4 linked regions of the Alicycliphilus denitrificans K601 genome follow. The protein of the gene in region 3 interacts with the protein of the main gene of each other region in a pairwise test. Links are inferred from orthologs where the notes say so. Each region holds a gene or a part of one and is shown on either strand. Other genes may lie near its edges. The genes, in order: secG, secB, secA and ALIDE2_RS11225.

The links.
Region 1: the proteins of secA (region 3) and secG interact in binary tests that used the Escherichia coli proteins (3 or more experiments, as listed by UniProt). The link is inferred for Alicycliphilus denitrificans K601 from one-to-one orthologs.
Region 2: the proteins of secA (region 3) and secB interact in binary tests that used the Escherichia coli proteins (3 or more experiments, as listed by UniProt). The link is inferred for Alicycliphilus denitrificans K601 from one-to-one orthologs.
Region 4: the proteins of secA (region 3) and ALIDE2_RS11225 interact in binary tests that used the Escherichia coli proteins (3 or more experiments, as listed by UniProt). The link is inferred for Alicycliphilus denitrificans K601 from one-to-one orthologs.

What each region holds. Positions count from the first base shown.
Region 1 is NC_015422.1:4,173,054-4,180,523, forward strand. What follows is about bases 2,733-5,732. They hold secG (preprotein translocase subunit SecG), read left to right. Parts: upstream 2,733-4,049; coding sequence 4,050-4,415; downstream 4,416-5,732. Other genes in these bases: ALIDE2_RS19860 (NAD(P)H-quinone oxidoreductase), read left to right, coding at 2,733-3,262; tpiA (triose-phosphate isomerase), read left to right, coding at 3,250-4,053; ALIDE2_RS19880 (NADH-quinone oxidoreductase subunit A), read left to right, coding at 4,704-5,063; ALIDE2_RS19885 (NuoB/complex I 20 kDa subunit family protein), read left to right, coding at 5,100-5,579; ALIDE2_RS19890 (NADH-quinone oxidoreductase subunit C), read left to right, coding at 5,589-5,732. In the rest of the region: pnp (polyribonucleotide nucleotidyltransferase), read left to right, coding at 1-2,147; more of ALIDE2_RS19860, read left to right, coding at 2,270-2,732; more of ALIDE2_RS19890, read left to right, coding at 5,733-6,197; ALIDE2_RS19895 (NADH-quinone oxidoreductase subunit D), read left to right, coding at 6,225-7,470. UniProt on the Escherichia coli protein: Subunit of the protein translocation channel SecYEG. Overexpression of some hybrid proteins has been thought to jam the protein secretion apparatus resulting in cell death; while this may be true it also results in FtsH-mediated degradation of SecY.
Region 2 is NC_015422.1:1,038,834-1,046,226, reverse strand. Bases 2,707-5,629 are described here. They hold secB (protein-export chaperone SecB), read right to left. Parts: upstream 4,435-5,629; coding sequence 3,979-4,434; downstream 2,707-3,978. Other genes in these bases: gpmA (2,3-diphosphoglycerate-dependent phosphoglycerate mutase), read left to right, coding at 5,330-5,629; ALIDE2_RS04990 (rhodanese-like domain-containing protein), read right to left, coding at 4,849-5,256; grxC (glutaredoxin 3), read right to left, coding at 4,537-4,800; ALIDE2_RS05005 (NAD(P)H-dependent glycerol-3-phosphate dehydrogenase), read right to left, coding at 2,920-3,912; ALIDE2_RS05010 (hypothetical protein), read right to left, coding at 2,707-2,802. Also shown: ALIDE2_RS05025 (M81 family metallopeptidase), read left to right, coding at 1-273; ALIDE2_RS05020 (sulfite exporter TauE/SafE family protein), read left to right, coding at 288-1,025; ALIDE2_RS05015 (tripartite tricarboxylate transporter substrate-binding protein), read left to right, coding at 1,057-2,040; more of ALIDE2_RS05010, read right to left, coding at 2,068-2,706; more of gpmA, read left to right, coding at 5,630-6,073; ALIDE2_RS04980 (S41 family peptidase), read left to right, coding at 6,160-7,393. UniProt on the Escherichia coli protein: One of the proteins required for the normal export of some preproteins out of the cell cytoplasm. It is a molecular chaperone that binds to a subset of precursor proteins, maintaining them in a translocation-competent state.
Region 3 is NC_015422.1:904,983-911,072, forward strand. Bases 1-3,281 are described here. They hold secA (preprotein translocase subunit SecA), read left to right. Parts: upstream 1-321; coding sequence 322-3,081; downstream 3,082-3,281. Other genes in these bases: ALIDE2_RS04305 (hypothetical protein), read right to left, coding at 1-80; argJ (bifunctional glutamate N-acetyltransferase/amino-acid acetyltransferase ArgJ), read left to right, coding at 3,157-3,281. Outside these bases: more of argJ, read left to right, coding at 3,282-4,386; ALIDE2_RS04320 (ATP-binding protein), read left to right, coding at 4,441-5,313; ALIDE2_RS04325 (NUDIX domain-containing protein), read left to right, coding at 5,310-5,735; ALIDE2_RS04330 (DNA gyrase inhibitor YacG), read right to left, coding at 5,798-6,004; cell division protein ZapD, read right to left, coding at 6,006-6,090. UniProt on the Escherichia coli protein: Required for protein export, interacts with the SecYEG preprotein conducting channel.
Region 4 is NC_015422.1:2,351,943-2,359,179, reverse strand. Bases 2,360-5,126 are described here. They hold ALIDE2_RS11225 (YbgC/FadM family acyl-CoA thioesterase), read left to right. Parts: upstream 2,360-3,415; coding sequence 3,416-3,838; downstream 3,839-5,126. Other genes in these bases: tolA (cell envelope integrity protein TolA), read left to right, coding at 4,997-5,126; ALIDE2_RS11215 (ExbD/TolR family protein), read left to right, coding at 4,550-4,975; tolQ (protein TolQ), read left to right, coding at 3,835-4,536; ALIDE2_RS11230 (pyridoxal phosphate-dependent aminotransferase), read left to right, coding at 2,360-3,413. Also shown: ribBA (bifunctional 3,4-dihydroxy-2-butanone-4-phosphate synthase/GTP cyclohydrolase II), read left to right, coding at 26-1,147; ribH (6,7-dimethyl-8-ribityllumazine synthase), read left to right, coding at 1,151-1,615; transcription antitermination factor NusB, read left to right, coding at 1,642-2,157; more of ALIDE2_RS11230, read left to right, coding at 2,229-2,359; more of tolA, read left to right, coding at 5,127-5,959; ALIDE2_RS11205 (MFS transporter), read right to left, coding at 6,068-7,237.

The sequences.
Region 1 (7,470 bases), 3.3 Mb from region 3 along the record:
CGGTCACCATGGAGACGGGCGAGATCGCCCGCCAGGCATCCGGCGCCGTGCTGGTCAATATCGACGACACCGTGGTGCTGGCTACCGTGGTGGCGTCCAAGAACGCCAAGCCGGGCCAGGACTTCTTCCCGCTGACCGTGGACTACATCGAGAAGACCTACGCCGCCGGCAAGATCCCCGGCAGCTTCTTCAAGCGCGAGGCCAAGCCCAGCGAGCTGGAGACGCTGACCAGCCGCCTGATCGACCGCCCGATCCGCCCGCTGTTCCCCGAAGGCTTCTACAACGAAGTCCATGTGGTCATCCACACCATCTCGCTCAACCCCGAGGTGGACGCCGACATCGCCGCGATGATCGCCACGAGCGCCGCCCTGTCGGTGTCGGGCATTCCGTTCAACGGCCCCATCGGCGCCGCGCGCGTGGGCTACATCAATGGTGAGTACGTGCTCAACCCCGGCCAGACGGCGCGCAAGAACAGCCAGATGGACTTGGTCGTCGCCGGCACCGAGACCGCCGTGCTGATGGTCGAGTCCGAGGCCCTGCAACTACCCGAGGACGTGATGCTCGGCGCCGTGGTCTATGGCCACGAGCAGGGCAAGATCGCCATCGACGCCATCCACGAACTGGTGCGCGACGCGGGCAAGCCTGTGTGGGACTGGCAGCCTGAGGCCAAGGACGAGGCCCTGATCGCCAAGGTGGCCGAGCTGGGCGAAGGCACGCTGCGCGCCGCCTACCAGAACCGCAACAAGCAATTGCGCACGCAGGCCTGCCGCGAGGCCTATGCCGCCGTGAAGGCTGGCCTGACGGAGCAGGGCGTGGAGTTCGACGCCGTCAAGGTCGACAACATGTTGTTCGACATCGAGGCGCGCATCGTGCGCTCGCAGATCCTCGCGGGCGAGCCGCGCATCGATGGCCGCGACACGCGCACCGTGCGCCCCATCGAGATCCGCACCTCGGTGCTGCCGCGCACCCATGGCTCGGCCCTGTTCACGCGTGGCGAGACCCAGGCCCTGGTCGTCTCCACCCTGGGCACAGAGCGCGACGCGCAGCGCATCGACGCGCTGGCCGGCGAGTTCGAGGACCGCTTCCTGTTCCACTACAACATGCCTCCGTTCGCCACCGGCGAAGTGGGCCGCATGGGCTCGACCAAGCGCCGCGAGGTCGGCCATGGCCGCCTGGCCAAGCGCGCCCTGGTGGCCTGCCTGCCGAGCAAGGAAGAGTTCCCCTACACCATCCGCGTGGTGTCCGAGATCACCGAATCCAACGGCTCCTCGTCCATGGCCTCCGTCTGCGGCGGCTGCCTGTCGATGATGGATGCGGGCGTGCCCATGAAGGCGCACGTGGCCGGCATCGCCATGGGCCTGATCAAGGAAGACAACAAGTTCGCCGTGCTCACCGACATCCTGGGCGACGAGGACCACCTGGGTGACATGGACTTCAAGGTGGCCGGTACCACGGCCGGCATCACCGCCCTGCAGATGGACATCAAGATCCAGGGCATCACCAAGGAAATCATGCAGGTCGCGCTGGCCCAGGCCAAGGAAGCGCGCATGCACATCCTCGGGAAGATGCAGGAAGCCATGGGCGAGGCCAAGACCGAGATCAGCAGCTTCGCGCCCAAGCTCTTCACGATGAAGATCAACCCCGAGAAGATCCGCGACGTGATCGGCAAGGGCGGCGCCACCATCCGTGCGCTCACCGACGAGACCGGCTGCCAGATCAACATCGAGGAAGACGGCACCATCACCATCGCCGCTACCGAGGCTGCCAAGGCCGACGAGGCCAAGCGCCGCATCGAGGAGATCACGGCCGAGGTCGAGATCGGCAAGGTCTACGAAGGCCCGGTCACCAAGGTCCTGGACTTCGGTGCGCTGATCAACCTGCTGCCTGGCAAGGACGGCCTGCTGCACATCAGCCAGATCGCCCACGAGCGCGTGGAGAGGGTCGGCGATTACCTGCAGGAAGGCCAGATCGTCAAGGTCAAGGTGCTGGAGACCGACGACAAGGGCCGCGTCAAGTTGTCCATGAAGGCGCTCGCCGAGCGCCCCGCGGGCCTGCCGGAACGCGAGCCGCGCGAGCCCCGTGAACCGCGTGAGCCCCGTGGCGAACGCCGTGAGCGCCGGGACAATGGCGCGCCGGAGCAGCAGTAACCGTAAGGCCGCGCCGCGCCCCGGGGCCGGCGCATGGTGTTGCTATTGAAATAAGAGCTCCTGGCGCTTACTCCATAAGTGCTGGAGCCTTGAAACATTCCAATATTGCAATGAAGAATGTGATGCAAGCGGTAGAAATCTCAGCGTTCGGCCCGCCCGAAGGGCTGTGCCTTGCCGAACGCCCGCTGCCGCAGCCCGGTGCGGGCGAGCTGCTGATCCGCGTCGCGGCCAGTGGCGTGAACCGTCCCGACGTGCTGCAGCGCAAGGGGCATTACGCACCGCCGCCGGGCGTGTCCGACCTGCCGGGCCTGGAGGTGGCCGGCGTGGTGGAGTCCGGCGATGCCGCCGCCATGGCGCAGGCGGGCATCCGCGTGGGCGATCGCGTCTGCGCACTGGTCGCCGGCGGCGGCTACGCCGCGTACTGCGTGGCCCCCGTGGCGCAATGCCTGCCGGTGCCCGAGGGGCTGAGCGATGTGGAGGCGGCCTCGCTGCCCGAGACGTTTTTCACCGTGTGGAGCAACGTGTTCGACCGCGCGCGCCTGCAGGCGGGCGAGACCCTGCTGGTGCAGGGCGGCAGCAGCGGCATCGGCGTCACGGCCATCCAGCTGGCGCGCGCGCGCGGCGCCACGGTCATCGTCACCGCGGGCACGGACGAGAAATGCGCAGCCTGCCTGGCGCTGGGCGCGCACCACGCCATTAACTACAAATCGCAGGACTTCGTGGCCGAAGCGCAGCGCATCACCGAAGGGCGGGGCGTGGACGTGGTGCTCGACATGGTGGCGGGCCCGTACGTGGCGCGCGAGGTGGAATGCCTGGCCGAGGACGGGCGCGTGGTCATCATCGCCGTGCAGGGTGGGGTGAAGGCCGAATTCAACGCCGCCCTGGTGCTGCGCAAGCGCCTGACCATCACGGGCTCCACGCTGCGCCCCCGCCCCGTGGCCTTCAAGGCGGCGATCGCCAAGGCCCTGCGCGAGCAGGTCTGGCCGCTGCTGGCGTCGGGCGCGGTGAAGCCGGTCATCCACAGCACGTTCGCTGCGGCCGATGCGGCCCAGGCGCACGCGCTGATGGAGTCCAACCAACATGTGGGCAAGATTGTTTTGACATGGACGACATGACTCAGAAAAAGAAACTCATTGCCGGCAACTGGAAGATGAACGGCAGCCTGCAGGCCAACGCGGCCCTGCTGCAGGCGCTGCGCGACGGGCTCGGCGAGGCCGCCTGCGCCGTGGCCGTGGCCGTCCCGGCGCCGTACCTGGCGCAGGTGCAGGGGCTGGTCGCCGGCTCGGCGATCGCGCTTGCCGCCCAGGACGTGTCGCAGCATGAGTCGGGCGCGTTCACGGGAGAGGTCTCCGCGGCCATGCTGCGCGACTTCGGCACGCGCTACGTGCTCGTGGGGCACTCCGAACGCCGCCAGTACCACGGCGAGACAGATGCCGTGGTGGCGGCCAAGGCGCAGCGCGCGCTGGCGGCTGGCATCACGCCCATCGTGTGCGTGGGCGAGACTCTGGCGGAGCGCGAGGCGGGGCAGACGGAGGCCGTGGTCAAGCGTCAGCTGGCGGCGGTGGTGCAGTCCAATGGCCAGTGCATCAGCGAAATCGTGGTCGCCTACGAGCCCGTCTGGGCCATCGGCACGGGCCGCACGGCGACCCCCGAGCAGGCCCAGCAGGTGCACGCCGTGCTGCGCGCCCAGCTGGCGGCGGCGACCGAGCGCGCCGACCGCGTGTCCCTGCTGTACGGTGGCAGCATGAATGCCGCCAACGCGGCGCAGCTGCTGGCGCAGCCCGACATCGACGGCGGCCTGGTGGGCGGGGCCTCGCTCAAGGCCGCAGATTTTCTGCAAATTATTGCTGCAGCGCATGCTATACAAGCGCAAGCAGCTACGGAATTAGGAGCTGAAAAAGCATGAATGCAGTCGTGAACATAATCCTGGCGATCCAGATGCTGGCGGCGCTGGGCATGATCGGATTGATCCTGATCCAGCATGGCAAGGGCGCCGACATGGGTGCCGCCTTCGGCAGCGGCAGCTCCGGCAGCCTGTTCGGCGCCAGCGGCAGCGCCAACTTCCTGTCGCGCACCACGGCCGTCCTGGCGACGATCTTTTTCGTGGCCACGCTGGCCCTGGCCTATTTCGGCAATCAACGCCCCGCGAGCAGCGGCAGCGTGCTGGAAACGCCGGCCGCCGCCGTACCTGCCGCCGGCGCCTCCACGGCGGTGCCCGCGCCTGCCGCGGAGCCTGCATCGGGCGCCGCGCAAATCCCCACGAAGTGAGTGGACGAGGGGCGTCATAAAAAACCGCTTCTCCGCTTTGTGACAGGGTTTTTCCGGGGTAGAATCTTAGTCTGTCTGGAAAGCCAAAACCGTTTTTCCGGTCCTCATGCCATCCAGATGCATACAGCAGCCGTCGTGGTGAAATTGGTAGACACGCTATCTTGAGGGGGTAGTGGCGAAAGCTGTGCGAGTTCGAGTCTCGCCGACGGCACCAATCACAAGAGGCCACCTCCTGGCCCGCAAAGCGGGGCATGCGAGGTGGTCTCCAGCGATGAGTACATCCTCCAGATGAACCTCGATCAATACCTCCCAGTCCTTTTGTTCATTCTGGTCGGCATCGGTGTTGGCGTCGTGCCGCTCCTGCTGGGCTATGTACTGGGGCCCAACCGCCCGGATCCGGCAAAGAATTCCCCTTACGAATGTGGCTTCGAGGCCTTCGACGATGCGCGCATGAAGTTCGACGTGCGCTACTACCTCGTGGCCATCCTGTTCATCCTGTTCGATCTGGAAATCGCCTTCCTCTTTCCCTGGGCCGTGGCATTGCAGGACGTGGGGGCGACGGGCTTCGTAGCCGTCGTGATTTTCCTCTCCATCCTGGTCATAGGCTTTGCCTACGAGTGGAAAAAAGGCGCCCTGGATTGGGAATGAGCGGCGCCATGCAGGCGCCATACAAGGAATGACACGATGATTGAAGGTGTGATGAAGGAGGGCTTCGTCACCACGAGCTATGACGCCGTGGTGAACTGGGCCAAGACCGGATCCCTTTGGCCTGTGACCTTCGGTCTGGCCTGCTGTGCGGTGGAGATGATGCACGCCGCCGCGGCGCGCTATGACTTGGCGCGCTTCGGCGCCGAGGTGTTTCGTGCCAGCCCGCGCCAGTCCGACCTGATGATCGTGGCCGGAACGCTGTGCAACAAGATGGCCCCCGCTCTGCGCAAGGTCTACGACCAGATGGCGGAGCCGCGCTGGGTGATCTCCATGGGGTCGTGCGCCAATGGCGGCGGCTATTACCACTACAGCTACTCGGTGGTGCGCGGCTGCGACCGCGTGGTGCCGGTGGATGTGTACGTGCCGGGCTGCCCGCCGACGGCCGAGGCGCTGATCTACGGCATCATCCAGCTGCAGCAGAAGATCCGCCGCACCCACACCATTGCGCGCGTTTGAGGGGATTCGATGACCGACATTGCCATTCACCCTGAGAAGCTGCGCGACGCCGTGGCCGGTGCCTTGGGCGACAAGCTGCGCGAGATCCGGCTGGCGCTCGGCGAGGTCACCGTGGTGGTCGCCGCGGAGGACTACCTGGCGGCCATGGAGATCCTGCGCGATGCGCCGCAATGCCGTTTCGAGCAGCTGATCGACCTGTGCGGCGTGGACTATTCGACCTATGGCGAGGTGGGGACGGACGGGCCCCGCTACGCCGTGGTGACGCACCTGCTGTCGTTGTCGCTGAACCAGCGGCTGCGCGTCAAGGTGTTCTGTCCGGACGATGACTTCCCGGTCATTCCTTCCGTCACCGGAATCTGGAATGGCGCCAACTGGTTCGAGCGCGAGGCGTTCGACCTCTATGGCATCGTGTTCGACGGCCACAACGACCTGCGCCGCATCCTGACGGACTACGGCTTCATCGGCCACCCCTTCCGCAAGGACTTCCCGCTTTCGGGCCATGTGGAGATGCGCTACGACGCCGAGCAGCGCCGCGTCGTTTACGAGCCCGTGACCATCGAGCCGCGTGAGATCACGCCACGCATCATCCGAGAAGACAACTACGGAGGCCTGCACTGAGGCGGTTGTCCGCCAAGGTGTTCGATCATGGCTGAAATCAAGAACTATTCCCTGAACTTCGGACCGCAGCACCCCGCCGCGCACGGCGTCCTGCGCCTGGTGCTGGAACTCGACGGCGAGGTGGTGCAGCGCGCCGACCCCCACGTGGGCCTGCTGCACCGCGCCACGGAAAAGCTGGCCGAGTACAAGACCTACATCCAGTCGCTGCCCTACATGGACCGCCTGGACTACGTGTCCATGATGTGCAACGAGCAGGCCTACTGTCTGGCGATCGAGAAGATGCTGGGCGTCGAGGTGCCCCTGCGCGCCAAGTACATCCGTACCATGTTCGGCGAGATCACCCGCCTGCTCAACCACCTGATGTGGCTGGGCTCCAATGGCATGGACCTGGGCGCATCTACGGTGCTGATGTACACCTTCCGCGAGCGTGAGACCCTGTTCGACATGTACGAGGCGGTCTCCGGCGCGCGCATGCATGCGGCCTACTTCCGTCCCGGCGGCGTGTACCGCGACCTGCCTGACACCATGGCGCAGCTCAAGCCGAGCAAAGTGCGCAACGCTAAGGCCCTGGAGGAGTTCAACCGCAACCGCCAGGGCGGCCTGCTGGACTTCATCGACGACTTCTGCGCCAAGTTCCCCGGTTACGTGGACGAGTACGAGACCCTGCTGACCGACAACCGCATCTGGAAGCAGCGCACCGTGGGCATCGGCGTCGTCTCGGCCGAGCGTGCCCTGAATCTCAGCATGTCGGGTGTGATGCTGCGCGGCTCGGGAGTGGCCTGGGACTTGCGCAAGAAGCAGCCCTACGACGCCTACGACCGCGTCGAGTTCGACATTCCCGTGGGCAAGAACGGCGACTGCTACGACCGCTACTTGGTGCGCGTCGAGGAAATGCGGCAGTCCAACCGCATCATCAAGCAGTGCGTGGACTGGCTGCGTGCCAATCCCGGCCCCGTCATCGTCGACAATTACAAGATTGCGCCGCCGCCGCGCGAGCGCATGAAGACGGGGATGGAAGACCTGATCCACCACTTCAAGCTGTTCTCCGAGGGCTTCCGCGTGCCCGAGGGCGAAGCCTATGCCGCCGTCGAGCATCCGAAGGGCGAGTTCGGCATCTACCTCGTGAGTGACGGCGCCAACAAGCCCTATCGCCTGAAGATTCGCGCCCCGGGCTTTGCCCATCTGGCGGCGTACGACGAATTGACGCGCGGCCACATGATCGCCGACGCTGTCGCCGTCATCGGCACCATGGATATCGTGTTCGGAGAGATTG
Region 2 (7,393 bases), 140 kb from region 3 along the record:
TGCGAGCGGCCCCAGGAACCCTACGACACGGGCGTGTTCACCCACGCCGGTGTGGACCCCGCGCAGTCCAGATATGTGCTGCTCAAGTCGCGCCAGCATTTCCGCGCCGGGTTCGGGCCCTTCGCCAGGCACGTCGTGCTCGTCAGCGGGCCCGGCGTCTGCAGCTCGGACTACGACCTGTTTCCATTCAAGCACCTGAGCCGCCCTATGTACCCGCTGGATGCCGACGCCACTCCGGCCCATGCGGACGGCTGGGCGCCAGCCTGCGCCTGACCTGCGGACAAGGTGTGAACGAACTACTCTACCCCGCGGCCGTCGTGCTGCTGGGCTACGTGGTGCTGGGGATCACGGGCTTCGGCTCGGCCCTGGTCATCGTGCCCCTGCTGGCGTGGCGCTGGCCCTTGGCGGAAGTGGTGCCCCTGGTCCTGCTGCTGGATGTGCCGGCCTCGCTGCTGCTGGGCGGACTGAACCTGCGCCACGTGAACTTCGCCGAGCTGCGGCGCCTGCTGCCCGGCATGGTGGTGGGCGCCTTGGCCGGCCTGTGGCTCTCCACGCAATTGGCCAGCCGCTGGCCCCTGCTGGCCCTGGGGCTGTACGTAGCGGCGGTGGGTGCACAGGCACTGCGCACCGCCGCGCCACGGCGCCGGCAGCTGGCCGCCCCCTGGAGCCATGCCGCGGGCGGCGCGATTGGCTTGGTGGAGATCCTGTTCGGCACCGCCGGCCCACTGGTAGTTGCATGGCTGAGCCGGCGCCTGCCCGACGTGCTGGCGCTGCGTGCCAGTACCCCGGTGGTGATCACCGCCAGCGCCTGCTCGGTACTGCTGACCATGGGCGTCGCGGGGCGCCTGTCCCATGCCGACCTGTGGCTGCGCTGGCTGGTGCTGATCGCCGTGGCCGCCGCCGGCGTGGTGATGGGCCACCACTGGGCGCGGCGCGTGCCGCCCGAGCTTTTGCGCAAGCTGATCTGCGCCCTGCTGGTCGTCAGCGGACTGACGCTGGTGACGCATGCCATCCAGATGCATTAGGCAATTTCACCAACCCCGGGAGCGAAGAGACATGTTCCATTCATCCATCGCCAAAATCACCGGCATCGCGCTGGGCGCCGCGCTTGTGGCCCATGCCGCAGTCGCGCAGGATCAATCCAATACACCGATCAAAATCGTCATAGGCTTTCCTGCGGGCGGCGCATTGGACAGCATGTCGCGCGCCATGGCCGAAAAACTGCGCACCGACCTGGGCAAAACAGTCATCGTGGACAACAAGCCCGGGGCCGGTACCCAGATTGCCCTGATGACGGTGAAGCGTTCACCAGCGGATGGCAACACCATCCTGATCAGCCCGGCGCCGCCATTCGTCTCCCAGCCACTGACCTACGACAAACTGCCGTTCGACCCCGACAAGGATCTCGTCCCGGTGGCGTTGCTGGCCGATACGCCGTTGGTGGCCACCACCTCGGTCAACAGCCCCTTTTCCTCGATGCGGGAATATGTGGACTGGATCAAAAAGAACCCCAAAGACACCGGCGTGGGCATGGTGACGTTGGGCGGCGTGTTCCACTTCGGCCTGCTGCAGTTGAATCAGCAGATGGGTTTGAATTTGACACCCGTCGCCTACAAGGGCGCTCCACCCATGCTGACCGACGAAATTGGCGGCGTGCTTCCCGTCGGCATGGACACGGTCGCTTCTGCGGGCGAGCTGGTGAAGGCCGGGAAAATCAAATACCTGGGGGTTCCCGGCACGGAGCGCTCCAGGCTCATTCCCGGCGTCCCCACGTTTCTCGAGCAGGGCGTTCCGGGATTTGAAAACGCAGCCAGCTGGTATGCGGCCTTCGTTCCTGCCGGCGTGCCCAAGTCCGTGGTGAGCAAACTGGAAAAAACGATGATCGACATCGTCCAGGACCCCGAGTTCGCCGAGAAAATGGTCCGGATCGGCCTCGTCACCACCGGCAGGCCCGGTGCCGAGGTTGCCAGGCTGGCCAAGACGCAGCGCGAAGCGCTGCGGCCCATCGTCGAAAAATCGGGTTTCCGGGTAACGCAATAGCCGGCGGGCGGGCTGGCAAGCCCCGCGTCAATAGCCCGACGCGCCGCCCATGGCGCGCCCGGAGGGCACCGCCGGCGGCACCGCCGGCGTATCGGCGGCAAAGCAGTACAGCCGGCCCGCCCCGCCCGTGGCCTTGAGGGCATCCATGCCGCAGCCGCGCGAGGCATGCGAGGAGTTCCATGACTTGGCCGCGACGCTGTCGTCCAGCCCCATACGGTCATGGTGGCCTACCAGTGCCGAGCCAGCGCCGTCATGCGTCCAGTTGCCACAGGTGGTGTCGCTGGCGGCGGCGGAGGCTCGGCCATCGGGCAGCGAGCCGGTCAGGATGTCGTGCATGTTGACCGCATCGCCCCGTCCACTGAGCACCTCGCCCTTCTCCGTCAGCGCGGTCTGCTTGCTGACGTGGTTGGCGCCGTGCAGTTCCTCTACGTTGCGGGCGATCAGCACGCCCTTGGCGTTGTACCAGGGGCCGGTGCCGATGCGGTCGCGCGCGTTGACCGGCGGGCCTGCGACCGTGGCCACCGTGCTCAGGTAGGCCCGCCAGATGCGCGCACCGGCGCCCACGCCGCTCGCCAGCGCCTGGCAGTAGCGGTCAGCCCCTTCGATGCCCCCCAGATCGCCTCCGCGCCCGGGATTGCCGCTGGTGACAAAAAACCCCATGGCATGGGACCCGGCATCGCCCGGGGCCTGCGCGGACATGGGCGCGCAGGCAGCCAGCACGGCTGCGGCAGACAGCACGACCGGCAAGGTGGGATACGGCATGGCATGTCCCCTCGGAGTTTGCGAGAAGTGCAGGCTACGCCAAGAAATGGGAGGATTCAAGCGCCGCCCCGTGCGCGTCTTCCAGCAGACGCGGCGGCGCGCGCAATGCTCACGGCCTCAGAGCCGCTCCACCGTAGGCTCGCGCTCCATCAGGCGGGCCACGGCGTCGGTTGCGCGCAGCCGGCCGTCGAGCAGAGCCAGCACGCATTCGGCGATCGGCATCTCCACGCCCGCGGCGCGCGCGCGCTGCACCACGGTGCGGGCGCTGTACACCCCCTCGGCCACGTGTCCCAGCGAATCGACCGCCTGCTGCAGGCTCTTGCCCTCGGCCAGCAACAGGCCCACGCGGCGGTTGCGCGAGAGGTCACCCGTGGCGGTCAGCACCAGGTCGCCCAGGCCCGACAGGCCCATGAAGGTATCGGGCCGCGCACCCAGTGCCAGGCCCAGGCGGGTCATCTCGGCCAGGCCGCGCGTGATCAGGGCCGCGCGCGCGTTCAGGCCCAGCTGCAGGCCGTCGCACAGGCCCGTGGCGATGGCCAGCACGTTCTTGACCGCGCCGCCCACCTCCACGCCCACGATGTCCTCGCTGGCATAGACACGCAGCGCGGGGCCGTGGAAGGCCGCCACGAGCGCATCGCGCACGCGGGCATGGCGGCTTGCGGCGACGAGGGCGCTGGGCTGCCCGCGCGCCACCTCCTGGGCGAAGCTCGGGCCGCTGAAGGCGCCGCTGGCCAGCTGCGGCGCCACTTCGGCGCAGACCTCATGGGCCATCAGGCCCGTGTCCGCCTCGAAGCCCTTGCACAGCCAGGCGATGGGCGCGGCGCAGTCCCGCAGCAGCAGCAGCATGCCGCGCAGCGCCGCCATGGGCGTGCCGATGATGACGAGTTCTGCCTGGTCCGCGAGCGCGCGGGCATCGCCCGCCTGCACCCGCAGGCTGGGCGGGAATGCCAGGCCGGGCAGATAGCGCTGGTTGCTGCGCGCGACCTGCATGCCGGCGGCCTGCTGCGCGTCCCGCGCCCACAGGGTCACGTCATGGCCGACCGCATGCGCGGCGGCGCTCATGGCCATGGCCGTACCCCAGGCACCGGCGCCGAGGACTACGATTTTCATAGCTTATCACGCTTGCTACGCGGGCACTGAAGACCAAAAATACCTCCAATCGCCCGATGTACCGACTTACTGCGTGGCGCCGTTGCCTGCCTCGGCCGCGGCGGCCTGCTGCTGCTCGTACATGGCCTGGAAGTTGATTTCCGCCAGGTGCACGGGCGGGAAGCCCGCGCGCGTGATGGTGTCGGCCACGTTGCCGCGCAGGTAGGGGTAGATGATCTGCGGACAGGCGATGCCCACGATGGCGCCCATCTGCTCCTCGGGCACGTTGCGGATCTCGAAGATGCCGGCCTGCTTGGCCTCGACCAGGAACACGGTCTTGTCCTTGATCTTGGTCTGCACGGTGGCCGTCACGGCGACCTCGAAGATGCCCTCGGCGACGGGCGTGGCCTGGACGCCGAGCTGGATGTCCACGCTGGGCTGCTCCTGTTCGAGCAGGATGGCGGGGGAATTGGGCTGCTCCAGCGACAGGTCCTTCAGGTACACGCGCTGGATCTGGAACACGGGGGTTTCTTCGGTGGCCATGGTCTCGGTCTTTCGGTCAAAACAAAGCCCGCCCGGGAAAGGCTCCCGCAGCGGGCAACTTGGGACGCATTATGCAACGCCCGGGTGATGCATCCGGGCCGGCTAAGTCAGGGCGCCCAGCAGTGGCATCAGGCCGCCGCGGCCGTCCAGCGCCGCGAGGTCGTCATACCCGCCCACATGGGTGTCGCCAATGAAGATCTGCGGCACGGTGCGCCGGCCGGTGATCTCCATCATGTGCACGCGCGCCGCCGGGTCGGCATCCACGCGGATCTCCTCGATCTGCTCCACGCCCTTGGACTTGAGCAGCTGCTTGGCGCGGATGCAGTAGGGACACACGGCGGTGGTGTACATCTTCACGGCTTGCATGGCAAGGCGACCTTTCACGGGAAACAACAGAATGCGAATAGAGCCGGATCAGGCCTTTTCCACCGGCATGTTGGCCTCGCGCCAGGCGCTCAGGCCGCCGGCCAGGGCCTGCGCCCTGTCGTAGCCCAGGCCCTTGGCGATGGACGCGGCGCGCGAGGCGCGCGCGCCCTTGGCGCACACCAGGATGAGCGGCACGGCCTTGTTCTTGGCGACCTGGGGCAGGCGCTCCTGCAGCTGTCCCAGGGGAATGTTCCTGGCGCCGCCCACATGGCCCGCGGCGAATTCCTCGGGCTCGCACACGTCGATGACGATCGCCTTCTCGCGGTTGATGAGCTGCACGGCCTGCGCCGCGCTCAGCGAGCCGGCCCCCGCGCCCTTGAGCACGGGCATCAGGAGCATGACGCCCGAGGCCAGCGCGAGGAAGACCAAATACCAGTTGTCGAGGATGAAGTTCACGGGGGTCCTTGGAAGGAAGCAAAGCACGTGATTCTAAAATGATGGGTTTTGACCTGAACGCCCTAGGGACACCATGCACAAACTCGTTCTGATCCGCCACGGCGAATCCACGTGGAATCTCGAAAACCGTTTCACCGGCTGGACCGACGTGGATCTGACCGAAACCGGCATCGAACAGGCCAAGAACGCCGGCCGCCTGCTCAAGGCCGAGGGCTACGAGTTCGACCTGGCCTACACCAGCGTCCTGAAGCGCGCCACGCGCACGCTGTGGCACTGTCTGGACGAGATGGACCGCACCTGGCTGCCCGTGGAGCACAGCTGGCGCCTGAACGAGCGCCACTACGGCGCGCTGCAGGGCCTGAACAAGGCCGACATGGCCAAGCAGTACGGCGACGCGCAGGTGCTGGTGTGGCGCCGCAGCTACGACACGCCGCCGCCGGCCCTGGAGCCCACCGACCCGCGCTGCGAGCGCGGCGACATCCGCTACGCGGGCCTGGCGCCCGAGCAGGTGCCGCTGACCGAGTGCCTCAAGGACACGGTGGCGCGCGTGCTGCCCTACTGGAACGAAGCCATCGCGCCAACGATCCGCTCGGGCAAGCGTGTGCTGATCGCAGCGCACGGCAACTCCATCCGCGCGCTGGTCAAGTACCTGGACGGCATCTCCGACCAAGACATCGTGGGGCTGAACATCCCCAACGGCATCCCGCTGGTGTACGAGCTGGACGCGGAACTCAAGCCCCTGCGCAGCTACTACCTGGGCGACGCCGAGGCCGCCGCCAAGGCCGCCGCCGCCGTGGCCGCGCAGGGCAAGGCCTGAGCCTAAAAAATGGGCAGAAGCGCGGGAACTGCCCGCAGCCGTGCACTTCCAAGGTGTATATTGGTTCGAAGCGGTAAAGGTGTTTTATGGGCCACAAACTGAAAATTGCGGGATGGATATCGGTCGGAGTCGTGGCCGGGGCCCTCACCACGGTGTCGCTGCAGACCGTGGCGCGCGGCGCGATGGCGCCGCTGCCGCTGGAAGAGATCCAGCAGCTGTCGGCCGTGTTCGGACTGATCAAAACCGACTACGTGGAGCCGGTCGATGACAAGAAGCTCATCACCGACGCCATCGCCGGCATGGTTTCCAGCCTGGACCCGCATTCGCAGTATTTCGACAAGAAGTCCTTCAAGGAATTCCGCGAGGGCACGACGGGCCGCTTCGTGGGCGTGGGCATAGAGATCACGCAGGAGGACGGCCTGATCAAGATCGTCTCGCCCATCGAGGGCTCGCCTGCCGACCGCGCGGGCCTCAAGACCAACGACCTGATCACCAAGATCGACGACACGGCCGTCAAGGGCCTGACGCTCAACGAGGCCGTCAAGCGCATGCGCGGCGAGCCCAACACCAAGGTCACGCTGACCATCCTGCGCAAGGACGAGAGCCGCAGCTTTCCCGTGACCATCACGCGCGAGGAGATCAAGACCCAGTCGGTCAAGGCCAAGGTCGTCGAGCCCGGCTACGCCTGGATCCGCCTGTCGCAGTTCCAGGAACGCACGGTGGACGACTTCGTGCGCAAGGTGGAAGAGGTCTACAAGCAGGAGCCGCGCCTGAAGGGCCTGGTGCTCGACCTGCGCAACGACCCGGGCGGCCTGCTCGACGCGGCTGTGGCCGTGTCCGCCGCCTTCCTGCCCGAGAACGTGACGGTGGTTTCCACCAACGGCCAGTTGGCCGAGAGCAAGGCCACGTTCAAGGCCGCGCCCGAGTTCTACCAGCGCCGCGGCAGCGGCGACCCGCTCAAGCGCCTGCCCGCCGCCATCAAGACCGTGCCGCTGGTGGTGCTGGTCAACGAAGGCTCGGCCTCGGCCAGCGAGATCGTCGCCGGCGCGCTGCAGGACCACAAGCGCGCCACCATCATGGGCAGCCAGACCTTCGGCAAGGGCTCGGTGCAGACCGTGCGCCCGCTCGGCCCCGACACGGGCATCAAGCTGACCACGGCGCGCTACTACACGCCCAGCGGCAAGTCGATCCAGGCCAAGGGCATCGTGCCCGACGTCATGCTCGACGAAACGGCCGAGGGCGACGTCTACGCCTCGCTGCGCATGCGCGAGGCCGACCTGGAGAAGCACCTGACCAGCGGCCAGGGCGAGGAGGTCAAGG
Region 3 (6,090 bases):
GTCAATGCCGTCAGCCGGGCCAGGGTCGGCGATTCCTGCGTGGCCTGGTGCAGTGAGATGGCGTAATGGCGACGGTTCATGGCAATCGGGGCAGGCGCCAGCGGCGACGGGGAGCAGGGTGGGGATTATTGCGGATGCCCGGCCAGCGCGTGGCGCCCGTGGCGGCCGGCCATTGTGCAAAGGTAGAATTGCCGGTTTCGGGCTCGCCGCGCTGGTTGCAGGCAATTGCAATTTTGGGCGAATGCCCCATCTGGATTCACTTCATCTTAGGGACTCCGGTCGCTCTGCCGCCTCGCTTGCGTGCAGCGCGGTCCTGCTTGCATGGCCACCAATTTCCTCACCAAACTGTTCGGCAGCCGCAACGACCGGCTGCTCAAGCAATATCGCAAGACGGTTGCGCGCATCAATGCCATAGAGCCCGAGTACGAAAAGCTCAGTGATGAGGCGCTGCGCAGCAAGACGCAGGAATTCAAGGACCGCATCGCCAAGGGCGAATCGCTCGATGCCATCCTGCCCGAGGCTTTCGCCGTGGTGCGCGAGGGCTCCAAGCGCGTGATGAAGATGCGCCATTTCGACGTGCAGCTCCTCGGCGGCATGGCGCTGCACCACGGCAAGATCGCCGAGATGCGCACGGGCGAGGGCAAGACGCTCACGGCCACGCTGCCCGTGTACCTGAACGCCCTGTCGGGCAAGGGCGTGCATGTGGTCACGGTGAACGATTACCTCGCGGGCCGCGACGCGCAGTGGATGGGGCGCCTGTACAACTTCCTGGGCCTGACCGTGGGGGTGAACCTGCCCCAGATGCCGCGCGAGGAGAAGCAGGCCGCCTATGGCGCCGACATCACCTATGGCACGAACAACGAGTACGGCTTCGACTACCTGCGCGACAACATGGTGTACGACTCCCGCGAGCGCGTGCAGCGCGGGCTCAACTACGCCATCGTGGACGAGGTGGACTCCATCCTGATCGACGAGGCGCGCACGCCGCTCATCATCAGCGGCCAGGCCGAGGACCACACGGCCATGTACGTGGCCATGAACAAGGTGGTGCCGCTACTCACGCGCCAGGAGGGCGAGGCCGACCCGCGCACGGGCGAGGGCGTGATCAAGCCCGGCGACTTCACGGTGGACGAGAAGACGCACCAGGTGTTCCTGACCGAGCAGGGCCACGAGAACGCCGAGCGCATCCTGGTCAGCCAGGGGCTGATCCCCGAAGGCGCGTCGCTCTACGACCCGGCCAACATTTCGCTGGTGCACCACCTGTACGCCGCGCTGCGCGCCAACCACCTGTACCATCGCGACCAGCACTACGTGGTGCAGAACGGCGAGATCGTCATCGTGGACGAGTTCACGGGCCGCTTGATGGCCGGCCGCCGCTGGAGCGAGGGTCTGCACCAGGCCGTCGAGGCCAAGGAGGGCGTGCAGATCCAGGCCGAGAACCAGACGCTGGCCTCGATCACGTTCCAGAACTACTTCCGTCTCTACGGCAAGCTCGCCGGCATGACCGGCACGGCCGACACCGAGGCCTACGAGTTCCAGGAGATCTACGGCCTGGAGACCGTGGTGATCCCGCCCAACCGGCCGAGCCGCCGCGACGACCAGCTCGACCGCGTGTACAAGACCACGCGCGAGAAGTACGAGGCCGCCATCGCCGACATCCGCGAGTGCCACGAGCGCGGCCAGCCTGTGCTGGTGGGCACCACGTCGATCGAGAACTCCGAGATCATTGACGAGCTGCTGAACAAGGTCGGGTTGCCGCACCAAGTGCTCAACGCCAAGCAGCACGCGCGCGAGGCCGACATCGTGGCCCAGGCGGGACGCCCGGGCATGATCACCATCGCCACCAACATGGCCGGCCGTGGCACCGACATCGTGCTCGGCGGCAACGTGGAGAAGGCCGTGGCTGCGCTGGAGGCGGACGAGTCCCTTGCGCCCGAGCAGCGCGAGGCGCAGATCGAAGCGCTGCGCGCCCAGTGGAAGGTGGACCACGACAAGGTCACGGCGCTGGGCGGCCTGCGCATCATCGCCACCGAGCGGCACGAATCGCGCCGCATCGACAACCAGCTGCGCGGCCGCTCGGGCCGCCAGGGTGACCCGGGCTCCTCGCGCTTCTACCTGAGCCTGGACGACTCGCTCATGCGCATCTTCGCAGGCGACCGCGTCAAGGCCATCATGGACCGCCTGAAGATGCCCGACGGCGAGGCCATCGAGGCGGGCATCGTCACGCGCAGCATTGAGAGCGCGCAGCGCAAGGTCGAGGCGCGCAACTTCGATATCCGCAAGCAGCTGCTCGAATACGACGACGTGGCCAACGACCAGCGCAAGGTGATCTACCAGCAGCGCAACGAGATCCTGGACGCGCCCGACCTGTCGGCTCTGATCGCCGCCATGCGCGACGACTGCCTCACCGATGTGGTGCGCCAGCACGTGCCTGCCGAGTCCGTTGAGGAACAGTGGGACCTGGCGGGCCTTGAGAAGGCCCTGGCCAGCGACTGGCAGGTCCAACTGGCGCTGCAGCAGGAGGTGCAGGGCTCGGACGCCATCACCGACGAGGAAATCCTGGAGAAGGTGCTGCAGGCCGCGCGCGAGGCCTTCGAGGCCAAGGTGGCCCAGGTGGGCGCCGAGAACTTCACGCAGTTCGAGCGCATGGTGCTGCTGCAGAGCTTCGACACCAACTGGCGCGACCACCTCTCCGCGCTCGACTACCTGCGCCAGGGCATCCATCTGCGCGGCTACGCGCAGAAGCAGCCCAAGCAGGAATACAAGCGCGAGGCCTTCGAGCTGTTCCGTCAGCTCATCGACCAGGTCAAGAACGAGGTCACGCGCCTGATGATGACCGTGCAGGTGCAGTCCAATGCCCAGCTCGACGAGGCCACCCAGGCCATGGAGGAGCGCGGCGAGGGCATCAGCAACGTGACCTACACCTCGCCCACCGAGACCGGCGAGGTCGAGACCCTGGTCGATGCCCAGACCGCCAGGGCCAAGCAGGCGGCCGTGCCCGGCGTGCGCGTGGGCCGCAACGACCCCTGCCCCTGCGGCAGTGGTAAAAAATACAAGCAGTGCCACGGCAAGCTCGCCTGATGCTGCGGCCATGAACGGACACGGGCTGCGGCCCGTGTTTGCTTTTCAACCCCTTGTTTGTCCCAGGAGCGTTCCATGCCCGTCAATCTTTCCGCCCCCCAGGCCGCAGACCTGCACCCCGTCGCCGGGGTGCGTATCGGCGTTGCCGAGGCCGGCGTGCGCAAGGCCAACCGCAAGGATCTGACCGTATTTCTGCTCGACGAGGGGACGACGGTGGCCGGCGTGTTCACGCAGAACCGCTTCTGCGCCGCGCCGGTGCAGGTGTGCCGCGAGCACCTGGACGGCGGCCAGGCCATCCGCGCCATGGTGGTCAACACGGGCAATGCCAACGCCGGCACGGGCTCCGACGGCCTGGCGCGCGCGCGCGCCACCTGCGAGGCGCTGGCGGGCCAGCTGGGGCTGGCCGCCAGCCAGGTGCTGCCGTTCTCCACCGGCGTGATCATGGAGCCGCTGCCTGTCGAGCGCATCACTGCTGCCCTGCCCGCGGCGCTGGCCGACGCGCAGCCCGCCCACTGGGCGCGCGCGGCCGAGGGCATCATGACCACCGACACCGTTCCCAAGGCGTTCGGCACGCAGGTGCAGATCGGCGGCGCCACGGTGTCCGTCACTGGCATTTCCAAGGGCGCGGGCATGATCCGCCCGAACATGGCGACCATGCTGGGCTTCCTGGCCACGGACGCCTGCATCGCGCCCGACCTGGTGCGCGACCTGGTGCGCGATCTGGCCGAACAGTCCTTCAACCGCATCACCATCGACGGCGACACCAGCACCAACGACTCCTTCGTGCTGGTGGCCACGCACAAGGCCGCGCACGCGCCCATCACTTCGCTGGAGAGCAGCGAGGGCCGGGCGCTCAAGGCCGCGCTGCTGCAGGTGGCGCAGCAGCTGGCCCAGGCCATCGTGCGCGACGGCGAGGGCGCGACCAAGTTCATCACCGTGCGCGTGGAGGGCGGCAGGACGGCCGGGGAATGCCGCCAGGTGGCCTATGCCATCGCCCATTCGCCGCTGGTCAAGACGGCCTTCTTCGCCAGCGACCCGAACCTAGGGCGCATCCTCGCCGCCGTGGGCTACGCGGGCATCGCAGACTTGGACCAGACGCTGATCGACCTGTATCTGGACGACGTGCACGTGGCCGTGCAGGGCGGGCGCAACCCGCAGTACCGCGAGGAGGACGGCCAGCGCGTGATGAAACAGCAGGAGATCACCGTGCGCGTGGTGCTGGGGCGCGGCGACGCGCAGGACACCGTGTGGACCTGCGACCTGAGCCACGACTACGTGACCATCAACGCCGACTATCGCTCCTGATTGCTTTTGTTTTGATAGCTTCCACCGCTTGCTGGATAAGCGCTAGAGCCCTAAATGACAGATAGATTCGACCAGCTGATCGCACGCGCCGAGCAGCTCATCTCCCGCATCGAGGCCGTGCTGCCGCGGCCGCTGTCGGCGCCCGACTGGTCCGCCGCCATCGCCTGGCGCTACCGCCGCCGCAGCGGCGGCCACGGCGTGCTCGAACCCGTGCGTCACGTGGCCGGCATGCGCCTGTCCGACCTCAAGGAGATCGACGCGCAGAAGGAGAAGATCCAGCGCAACACGCAGCAGTTCGTGGATGGCAGGCCCGCCAACAACGTGCTGCTGACGGGTGCGCGCGGCACGGGCAAGTCCTCGCTCATCAAGGCATGCCTGAACAGCTACGCGCCGCAGGGCCTGCGTCTGATCGAGGTGGACAAGGCCGACCTGACCGACCTGCCCGACATCGTGGAAGTGGTCTCGGGCCGGCCCGAGAAATTCATCATCTACTGCGACGACCTGAGCTTCGAGGAGGGCGAAGGCGGCTACAAGGCGCTCAAGTCCATCCTCGACGGCTCGGTAGCGGCAAGCACGCCCAACGTGCTGGTTTATGCGACGAGCAACCGCCGCCACCTGCTGCCCGAGCAGATGAAGGACAACCTGAGCTACACCACCGCGCCCGACGGCGAGATCCACCCCGGCGAGGTGGTCGAGGAGAAGATCTCCCTGTCCGAGCGCTTCGGCCTGTGGGTGAGCTTCTACCCGTTCAGCCAGGACGAATACCTGGCCATCGTCGCGCAGTGGCTGTCGGCGTTGGGCGTGGGGTCGCAGGACATCGAGGCCGCGCGCCCCCAGGCGCTGGTCTGGGCGCTGGAGCGCGGCTCGCGCAGCGGCCGCGTGGCCTACCAGTTCGCGCGCGACTTCGCCGGGCGGCAGGGCGCATGACCCGCAAGCACACCGAGGTCGCCGTCGGCATCCTGCTCAGGCAGGACGGCGCCCTGCTGCTGTCCACGCGGCCCGAGGGCAAGCCCTACGCGGGCTACTGGGAGTTCCCGGGCGGCAAGATCGAGGCCGGCGAGACCGTGGAGCAGGCGCTGCGCCGCGAGCTCATCGAGGAACTGGGCGTGACCATCGGCCCCGCCGAGGTCTGGAAGGTGACCGAGCACGACTACCCCCACGCCCTGGTGCGCCTGCACTGGTGCAAGGTGCACGAGTGGAGCGGCGAGTTCGAGATGCGCGAGGGCCAGGCGATGCTCTGGCAGCAGTGGCCCGTACAGGTCAGGCCCGTGCTGCCGGGCGCCTATCCCGTGCTGCAGTGGCTGGCCGAGGAGCGCGGCGAGACGTTCGATCCGTCCGCGCTCGATTAACTATCGAAATAATAGCTTTCAGCGCTTGATGGACAAGCGCTGGAGGCCGATTTCATCCATATTCACGGAAGGCGCTTGGGATCGCCGTACTCCGCATCCTCGGGTGGCGATTCGGCAGGCACGCGGAAATCCTCGTTCGCCCAGGCGCCCAGGTCGATCTGCTTGCAGCGCTCGCTGCAGAACGGCCGGAACGGGTTGGCCGGGCCGTAGAGGCTGGGCCCGCCGCAGGTGGGGCAGGGCACGGTGCGCGGATTGGCCGGGCTGTTCATCTCAGGCGCATAGCGTCAGCTCGAAGGCCGCGTCCTCGTTGCTTGGCACCAGCTTGCCGCCTTCCTCCTGGCGCATGAGCCGCACC
Region 4 (7,237 bases), 1.4 Mb from region 3 along the record:
GCGCACGGTTTCCTGAAAGCCCCGCATGAACACCCCCCTGACGCCCGCGCCCATCTCGCCCGTGCAAGACATCGTGGCCGAGCTCGCCGCCGGCCGCATCGTCATCCTGGTCGACGAGGAAGACCGCGAGAACGAAGGCGATCTGGTCATCGCCGCCGACCACGTGACGCCCGAGGCCATCAACTTCATGGCGCGCTTCGGCCGCGGCCTGGTGTGCCTGACCCTCACGCGCGAGCGCTGCGAGCGCCTGCAACTGCCGCCCATGGTGGCGCGCAACGGCACCAAGATGGGCACGGCCTTCACCGTCTCGATCGAGGCGGCCGAGGGCGTGACCACCGGCATCTCCGCCGCCGACCGCGCGCGCACCGTGCAGGCGGCCGTGGCGCCGCACGCCCAGGCGAGCGACCTGGTGCAGCCTGGCCACATCTTCCCGCTGCAGGCCGTGGACGGCGGCGTGCTCATGCGCGCCGGCCACACCGAGGCCGGCTGCGACCTGGCCGCCATGGCCGGCTGCAGCCCCGCCGCCGTGATCTGCGAGGTGATGAAGGACGACGGCACCATGGCGCGCCTGCCCGACCTGCAGCTGTTCGCGGCCGAGCACGGCCTCAAGATCGGCACCATCGCCGACCTGATCGAGCACCGCAGCCGCACCGAGTCGCTGGTGCACAAGGCTGGCTCGCGCCCCATGCAGACCGCGTTCGGCGAGTTCACCGCCCATGCCTTCCGCGACGAGCCCAGCCAGGGCGTGCACCTGGCGCTGGTCAAGGGCCAGTGGGACGCGCAGGAGAGCGTGCCCGTGCGCGTGCACGAGCCGCTGTCGGTGCTCGACACGCTGGAGTCGAGCCGCGCCATGCACTCCTGGAGCCTGGACGCGAGCCTGCGCTACATCGCCGCCCAGGGCCGGGGCGTGGCCGTGCTGCTCAACTGCGGCGAGACGGGCGAACAGCTGCTCGCGCAGTTCGAAGGCCGCGCCCGCGCCGCCCAGGCGCCCGAGCGCGGCCGCATGGACCTGCGCACCTACGGCGTGGGCGCGCAGATCCTGCGTGAAGTGGGCGTGGCACGCATGCAGCTCATGGGCCAGCCGCGGCGCATGCCCAGCATGGCCGGCTACGGCCTGGAAATCACCGGCTACATCCCCAAGGAATAAATCATGTTTGGCGCAGACAAAGGAACGGCGGACCGGCTGGATGGCCGGAAGCTGCACATCGGCATCGTGCAGGCCCGCTTCAACGAGAACATCACCAACGCCCTGGCGGCCGCCTGCCGCGCCGAGCTGCTCAGGCTCGGCGTGCAGGAGCAGCACATCCGCCACGTGCTCGTGCCCGGCGCGCTGGAGGTGCCGCTGGCGCTGCAGGCCATGGCCGAGCGCGGCGGCTACGACGCGCTCATCGCGCTGGGCTGCATCATCCGCGGCGAGACCTACCACTTCGAGCTGGTGGCCAACGAATCGGGCGCCGGCGTCACGCGCATCGGCCTCGACTACCAGATCCCGATCGCCAACGCCATCCTGACCACCGAGAACCTGGAGCAGGCCATCGCCCGCCAGAGCGAGAAGGGCGTGGACGCCGCCCGCGTGGCCGTGGAGATGGCCAACCTGCAGGAGGAGCTGTCGTGAGCGAGGCCTCCACGCCCGGGCAACCGATGCCATCGAAGCGCCCGCCGCGCCAGCCGCGCACCGGCCTGACCGCCACCGGCGCACGCAAGGCGGGCTCCAAGTCGGGGCGCTCGCGCGCGCGCGAATTCGCGCTGCAGGCGCTCTACCAGCACCTGGTGGGCGGCAACGACGCCACCGCCATCGACCTGTTCACGCGCGACCTGTCGGGCTTTCACAAGGCCGACGCCGCGCACTACGACGCGCTCCTGCACGGCTGCATCGAGACGGCCCAGCACATGGACGCGCTGATCGCGCCGCTGCTCGACCGCAAGATGGCCGAGATCTCGCCCATCGAGCATGCGGTGATGTGGATCGGCGTGTACGAGTTCCAGCACTGCCCCGACGTGCCCTGGCGCGTGGTCATCAACGAGTGCATCGAGCTGGCCAAGGAGTTCGGCGGCACCGACGGCCACAAGTACGTCAACGGCATCCTCAACGGCCTGGCGCCGCAGCTGCGCGCCGCCGAGGTCGCCGCCGACAAGGCCGCGGGCAAGGCCGGCTGACCCTTCGTTTCTTAGAGCGTGTTTACGATCTTACGCCCGCGCGCCGCCGGCCGCGGGCAGGCTGCTTCGCCATGAAATTCTCCACCCGCGCCGAGCGCATAGAACCCTTTTACGTGATGGAAGTGGCCAAGGCCGCGCAAGGCCTGGCGCGCGAGGTGGCCGGCACGCGCGAGCCCATGATCTTCCTGAACATCGGCGAGCCCGACTTCACCGCGCCGCCGCTGGTACGGCAGGCCGCCGACCGCGCCGTGCGGGACGGCCTCACGCAATACACCAACGCCCTGGGCCTGGACGAGCTGCGCGAGCGCATCAGCGGCTGGTATGCGGCGCGCTTCGGCGTGAATGTGCCGGCGCGGCGCATCGTGGTCACGGCGGGCGCCTCGGCCGCGCTGCAGCTCGCGTGCCTGGCGCTCATCGACGCGGGCGACGAGATCCTGATGCCCGACCCGAGCTACCCCTGCAACCGCCACTTCGTGAGCGCGGCCGACGGCCGGGCGGTGCTCGTCCCGACCACGGCAGAGGAGCGCTTCCAGCTGAGCGCCGCCAAGGTCGAGGCCGCCTGGGGCGCGCGCACGCGCGGCGTGCTGCTGGCCTCGCCCTCCAACCCCACGGGCACCTCCATCGCGCCGGACGAGCTGCGCCGCATCCACGAGGCGGTGCGCGCGCGCGGCGGCATCACGGTCATCGACGAGATCTACCTGGGCCTGTCCTACGAAGAGGCTTTCGGCCACACGGCCCTGGCCCTGGGCGAGGACGTCATCAGCATCAACAGCTTCAGCAAGTACTTCAACATGACGGGCTGGCGCCTGGGCTGGATGGTGGTGCCCGAAGCCATGGTGAGCGTGGTCGAGCGCCTGGCGCAGAACCTGTTCATCTGCGCCAGCACCATCTCGCAGCACGCGGCCCTGGCCTGTTTCGAAGCCGAGAGCATCGCCGAGTACGAACGCCGCCGCGCCGAGTTCAAGGCGCGGCGCGACTTCTTCATCCCGGCGCTGAACCGGCTCGGGCTGACCGTGCCCGTTCCGCCCGACGGCGCCTTCTACGCCTGGGCCGACTGCGGCGAGGCAGCGCGCAGGCTCGGCGTGCAGGGCAGCTGGGACTTCGCCTTCGAGCTCATGCGCCGCGCCCACCTGGCGATCACGCCGGGGCGCGACTTCGGCACGGCGGACACCGCGCGCTTCGTGCGCTTCTCCACGGCCAACTCCATGGCGCAGCTGCAGGAGGCGGTAGCGCGCATGCAGGCCCTGATCGGCTGACGATGTTCGAGTGGCCCGTGCGCATCTACTGGGAGGACACGGATGCCGGCGGCATCGTGTTCTACGCCAACTACCTCAAGTTCTTCGAGCGCGCGCGCACCGAGTGGCTGCGCTCGCTGGACCTGGGGCAGCAGCGCCTGCGGGAACTCACGGGCGGCATGTTTGTCGTAACCGACGCGCGCCTGCGCTACCTGCGCCCGGCGCGCCTGGACGACGAACTGATTGTTACCGCCAGGCTGCAGGAATGCGGCCGGGCTTCGCTCACAATCGAGCAGCAGGCGCTCTTGAAACCAGAGCAGATGAATCCCGAATTCCCTCCCGCGCTGCTGTGCGAAGGCAGCATCCGCATCGGCTGGGTGGAGGCCGCCACCCTGCGCCCGGCGCGCATCCCGGGCCCTCTTTTGGAACGACTCTCCTCATCATGAATTCCCAAGACATGTCGATACTGAGCCTGGTGCTCAATGCCAGCTGGGTGGTGCAGCTGGTCATGCTGCTGCTGCTGGCCGTCTCCGTGGCGAGCTGGGCCGCCATCTTCCGCAAGCTGTTCGCCCTGAAGCGCGTGAAGGCGCTCAACGAGGACTTCGAGCGCGACTTCTGGTCGGGCACCAGCCTCAATGAGCTGTTCGCGGCCGCCGCGCACAACGCAAAGAGCGCCGGCCCCATGGAGCGCATCTTCGCCAGCGGCATGCGCGAATACCAGAAGCTGCGCGAGCGCCGCATCACCGACCCCGGCACGCTGCTCGACGGCGCGCGCCGCGCCATGCGCGCGAGCTTCCAGCGCGAGATGGACGTGATCGAATCGAGCCTCTCCTTCCTCGGCTCGGTCGCCTCGGTCAGCCCCTACGTGGGCCTGTTCGGCACCGTGTGGGGCATCATGCACGCCTTCACGGGCTTCGCCGGCATGGAGCAGGTCACGCTGGCCACCGTGGCGCCGGGCATCGCCGAGGCGCTGGTGGCCACGGCCATCGGCCTGTTCGCCGCCATTCCCGCCGTGATCGCCTATAACCGCTTCGCGCGCGACATCGACCGCGTGGCCATCCACCAGGAGACCTTCATCGAGGAGTTCTCCAACATCCTGCAGCGCAACCTGGGCGCGCACCCCGCGTCGCCCTCGGGCCACTGAAGGGAGGTACGGCATGCCCGCAATGGCCTCGCGCAGCGGCACGCGCCGCCGCTCCATGAACGAGATCAACATGGTGCCGTTCATCGACGTGATGCTGGTGCTGCTCATCATCTTCATGGTGACCGCGCCCATGCTCACGCCCAGCTCGGTGAACCTGCCCTCCGTGGGCAAGGGCACCAAGATGCCCAAGACGCGCGCGGACGTCATCGTCGACAAGGACGGCGGCATACGCTTCAAGGCCGACGGCAACGAGCGCACCGTGCCGCTGCAGAACCTGGGCAGCACGGCCAGGAACTGGCTCAAGGACCAGCCGGAGGACACGCCCGTGCTCATCAGCGCGGACAAGAACGTCTCCTACGACTCCGTCATGAAGGCCATGTCGGCCCTGCAGGCCGCGGGCATTCCCCGCGTCGCCCTGGCCGTCAAGAGCGGCGGCTGACCACAAGGAGCCCCCACCCGCATGCACGCCACCAACGACCGCGACCAGTTCGCCCCACCGCGCCCGCCCGGGCGCATGCGGGCCATCGCGCTGGCGGTGCTGGCCCACGCCATCCTGATCGGCGCGCTGACCTGGGGCGTGAACTGGAAGAGCAGCGCCGACCAGCCGGCCGTCGAGGCCGAGCTCTGGGCCGCCGTGCCCCAGCAGGCCGCGCCGCGCGCGGCCGAGCCCCCTCCGCCGCCCGAACCCGAGCCCGAGCCGCAGCCCACCCCGGCTCCGCCGCCGCCTCCCCCGCCACCGCCACCGCCGCGCCAGGCCGAGCCTGACACGCACGAGGCCGACATCGCCCTGCAAAAACAGAAAAAACGCGAGGAAGAGCTGAAGAAAAAGCGCGAGCAGCAGCTGGAGCAGGAAAAGAAGGACAAGGAACGCCGCGAGCGCCTGGAGCAGGAGAAAAAGGAACGCCAACTGGCGCAGCAGAAGGCCGAGCACGAGAAAGCCGAGCGCGCGAAGAAGCTTGCCGAACAGAAACGGCTGGAGCAGCAAAAAGCCGAGCAGGAAAAGCAGAAGAAACTGGCCGAGGAGAAACGCAAGGCCGAACTCGAAGCCAAGCGGGCCGAGGAATTCCGCAAGGACCAGATGCGCCGCATCGCGGGCCTGGCCGGCGCCACGGGCGGCGAAACGGCCACGGGCACCGCGCAGCGCAGCGCCGGCCCCTCGGGCGGCTACGCCGGCAAGGTGGCGGCCAAGGTCAAGCCCAACATCGTCTATCCCGACCTGGTGGAAGGCAACCCGCGCGCCGAGGTCGAGGTGCGCGCCGCGCCCGACGGCACCATCGTCGGCACGCGCATCCTGCACTCCAGCGGCAACAAGGCCTGGGACGACGCGGTGATCCGCGCGCTGCAGCGCACCGAGACCTTGCCGCGCGACGTGGACGGGCGCGTGCCCTCCTCGCTGGTGATCGGCTTCCGCCCGAAAGATTGAGCTAGCAAAAAGAGAGCTGCCAGCGCTTGCCCTGCCTATATTTCAGGTAGTTTCATACCTAAAACAAAGGAGGGACAAGCGCTGGCAGCTATGTTTTTTGAAGAACCTTCAGGAACGCTGCTCGATCATGCGGTTGATGCGCAGCGCCGCCAGGGTGCACGCCACGCCCGACAGCAGGTACAGCGTGACGGCCCCCAGGCCGAAGCGGGCCGACAGCCCCAGCGCCACCAGCGGCGCGAACGCCGCGCCGATGAGCCAGGCCAGGTCGGCCGACAGCGCCGCGCCCGTGTAGCGGTAGCGGGCGGAGAAGTTGGCCGTGACGGTGCCCGATGCCTGTCCGTACGACAGCCCCAGCAGCACGAAGCCCGCCAGCAGGAACACGTTGCCGCCAAGCTCGCCCCCGCCCAGCAGCCAGGGCGTGGCCAGGCTGAACAGGCCGATCAGCACCGCCATGCTGCCCAGCAGGTTGCGCCGCCCCACGCGATCGGCCAGCCGGCCCGAGAGCGCGACGGCCGCGATCGCCAGCAAGGCCCCCACGATCTGCACGCCCAGCACCCCGGTCATGGAGCGGCCCGAGTACAGCGACATCCAGGACAGCGGGAACACCGTCACCACGTGGAACAGCGCGAAGCTGGCCAGCGCGGCGAAGGCGCCCAGCACCACGTTGCCGCCCTCGTCCTGCATCAGCCGCGCCACGCCCACGGGCTCCAGCTCCTTTTCCTCCAGCAGCTCGGCATAGGACTGCCCCACCACCAGCCGCAGGCGCGCGAACAGCGCCACCACGTTGATGGCGAAGGCCACGCAGAACGGATAGCGCCAGCCCCAGTCCAGGAACTCGGCCAGCGAGAGGCTGCCGTACAGGTAGGCAAACAGGCTGGCGGCCAGCACGAAGCCCAGCGGCGCGCCCAGCTGGCCCACCATGGCGTACCAGCCGCGCCGCTCGGGCGGCGCCGCCATGGCCAGCAGCGACGGCAGCCCGTCCCACGAGCCGCCCAGGGCCAGCCCCTGGCCGAAGCGCAGCGCGGCAAGGGCCACGATGGCCGCGGCGCCCGCCGTCCGGTAGCCGGGCAGGAAGGCCATGCCCACCGTGCACACGCCCAGCACGAACAGCGCCAGCGTGAGCTTGGTGCCCCGCCCCCAGCGCCGCTGCACGGCCATGGAGATGGCGGTGCCGAACGGCCGCGCGACGAAGGCGATGGCGAAAATGGCGAAGGCGGCCAAGGTGCCGTCCAGGTGCGACAGGAACGGGAACAGCAGCGACGGGAAGACCAGCACGCA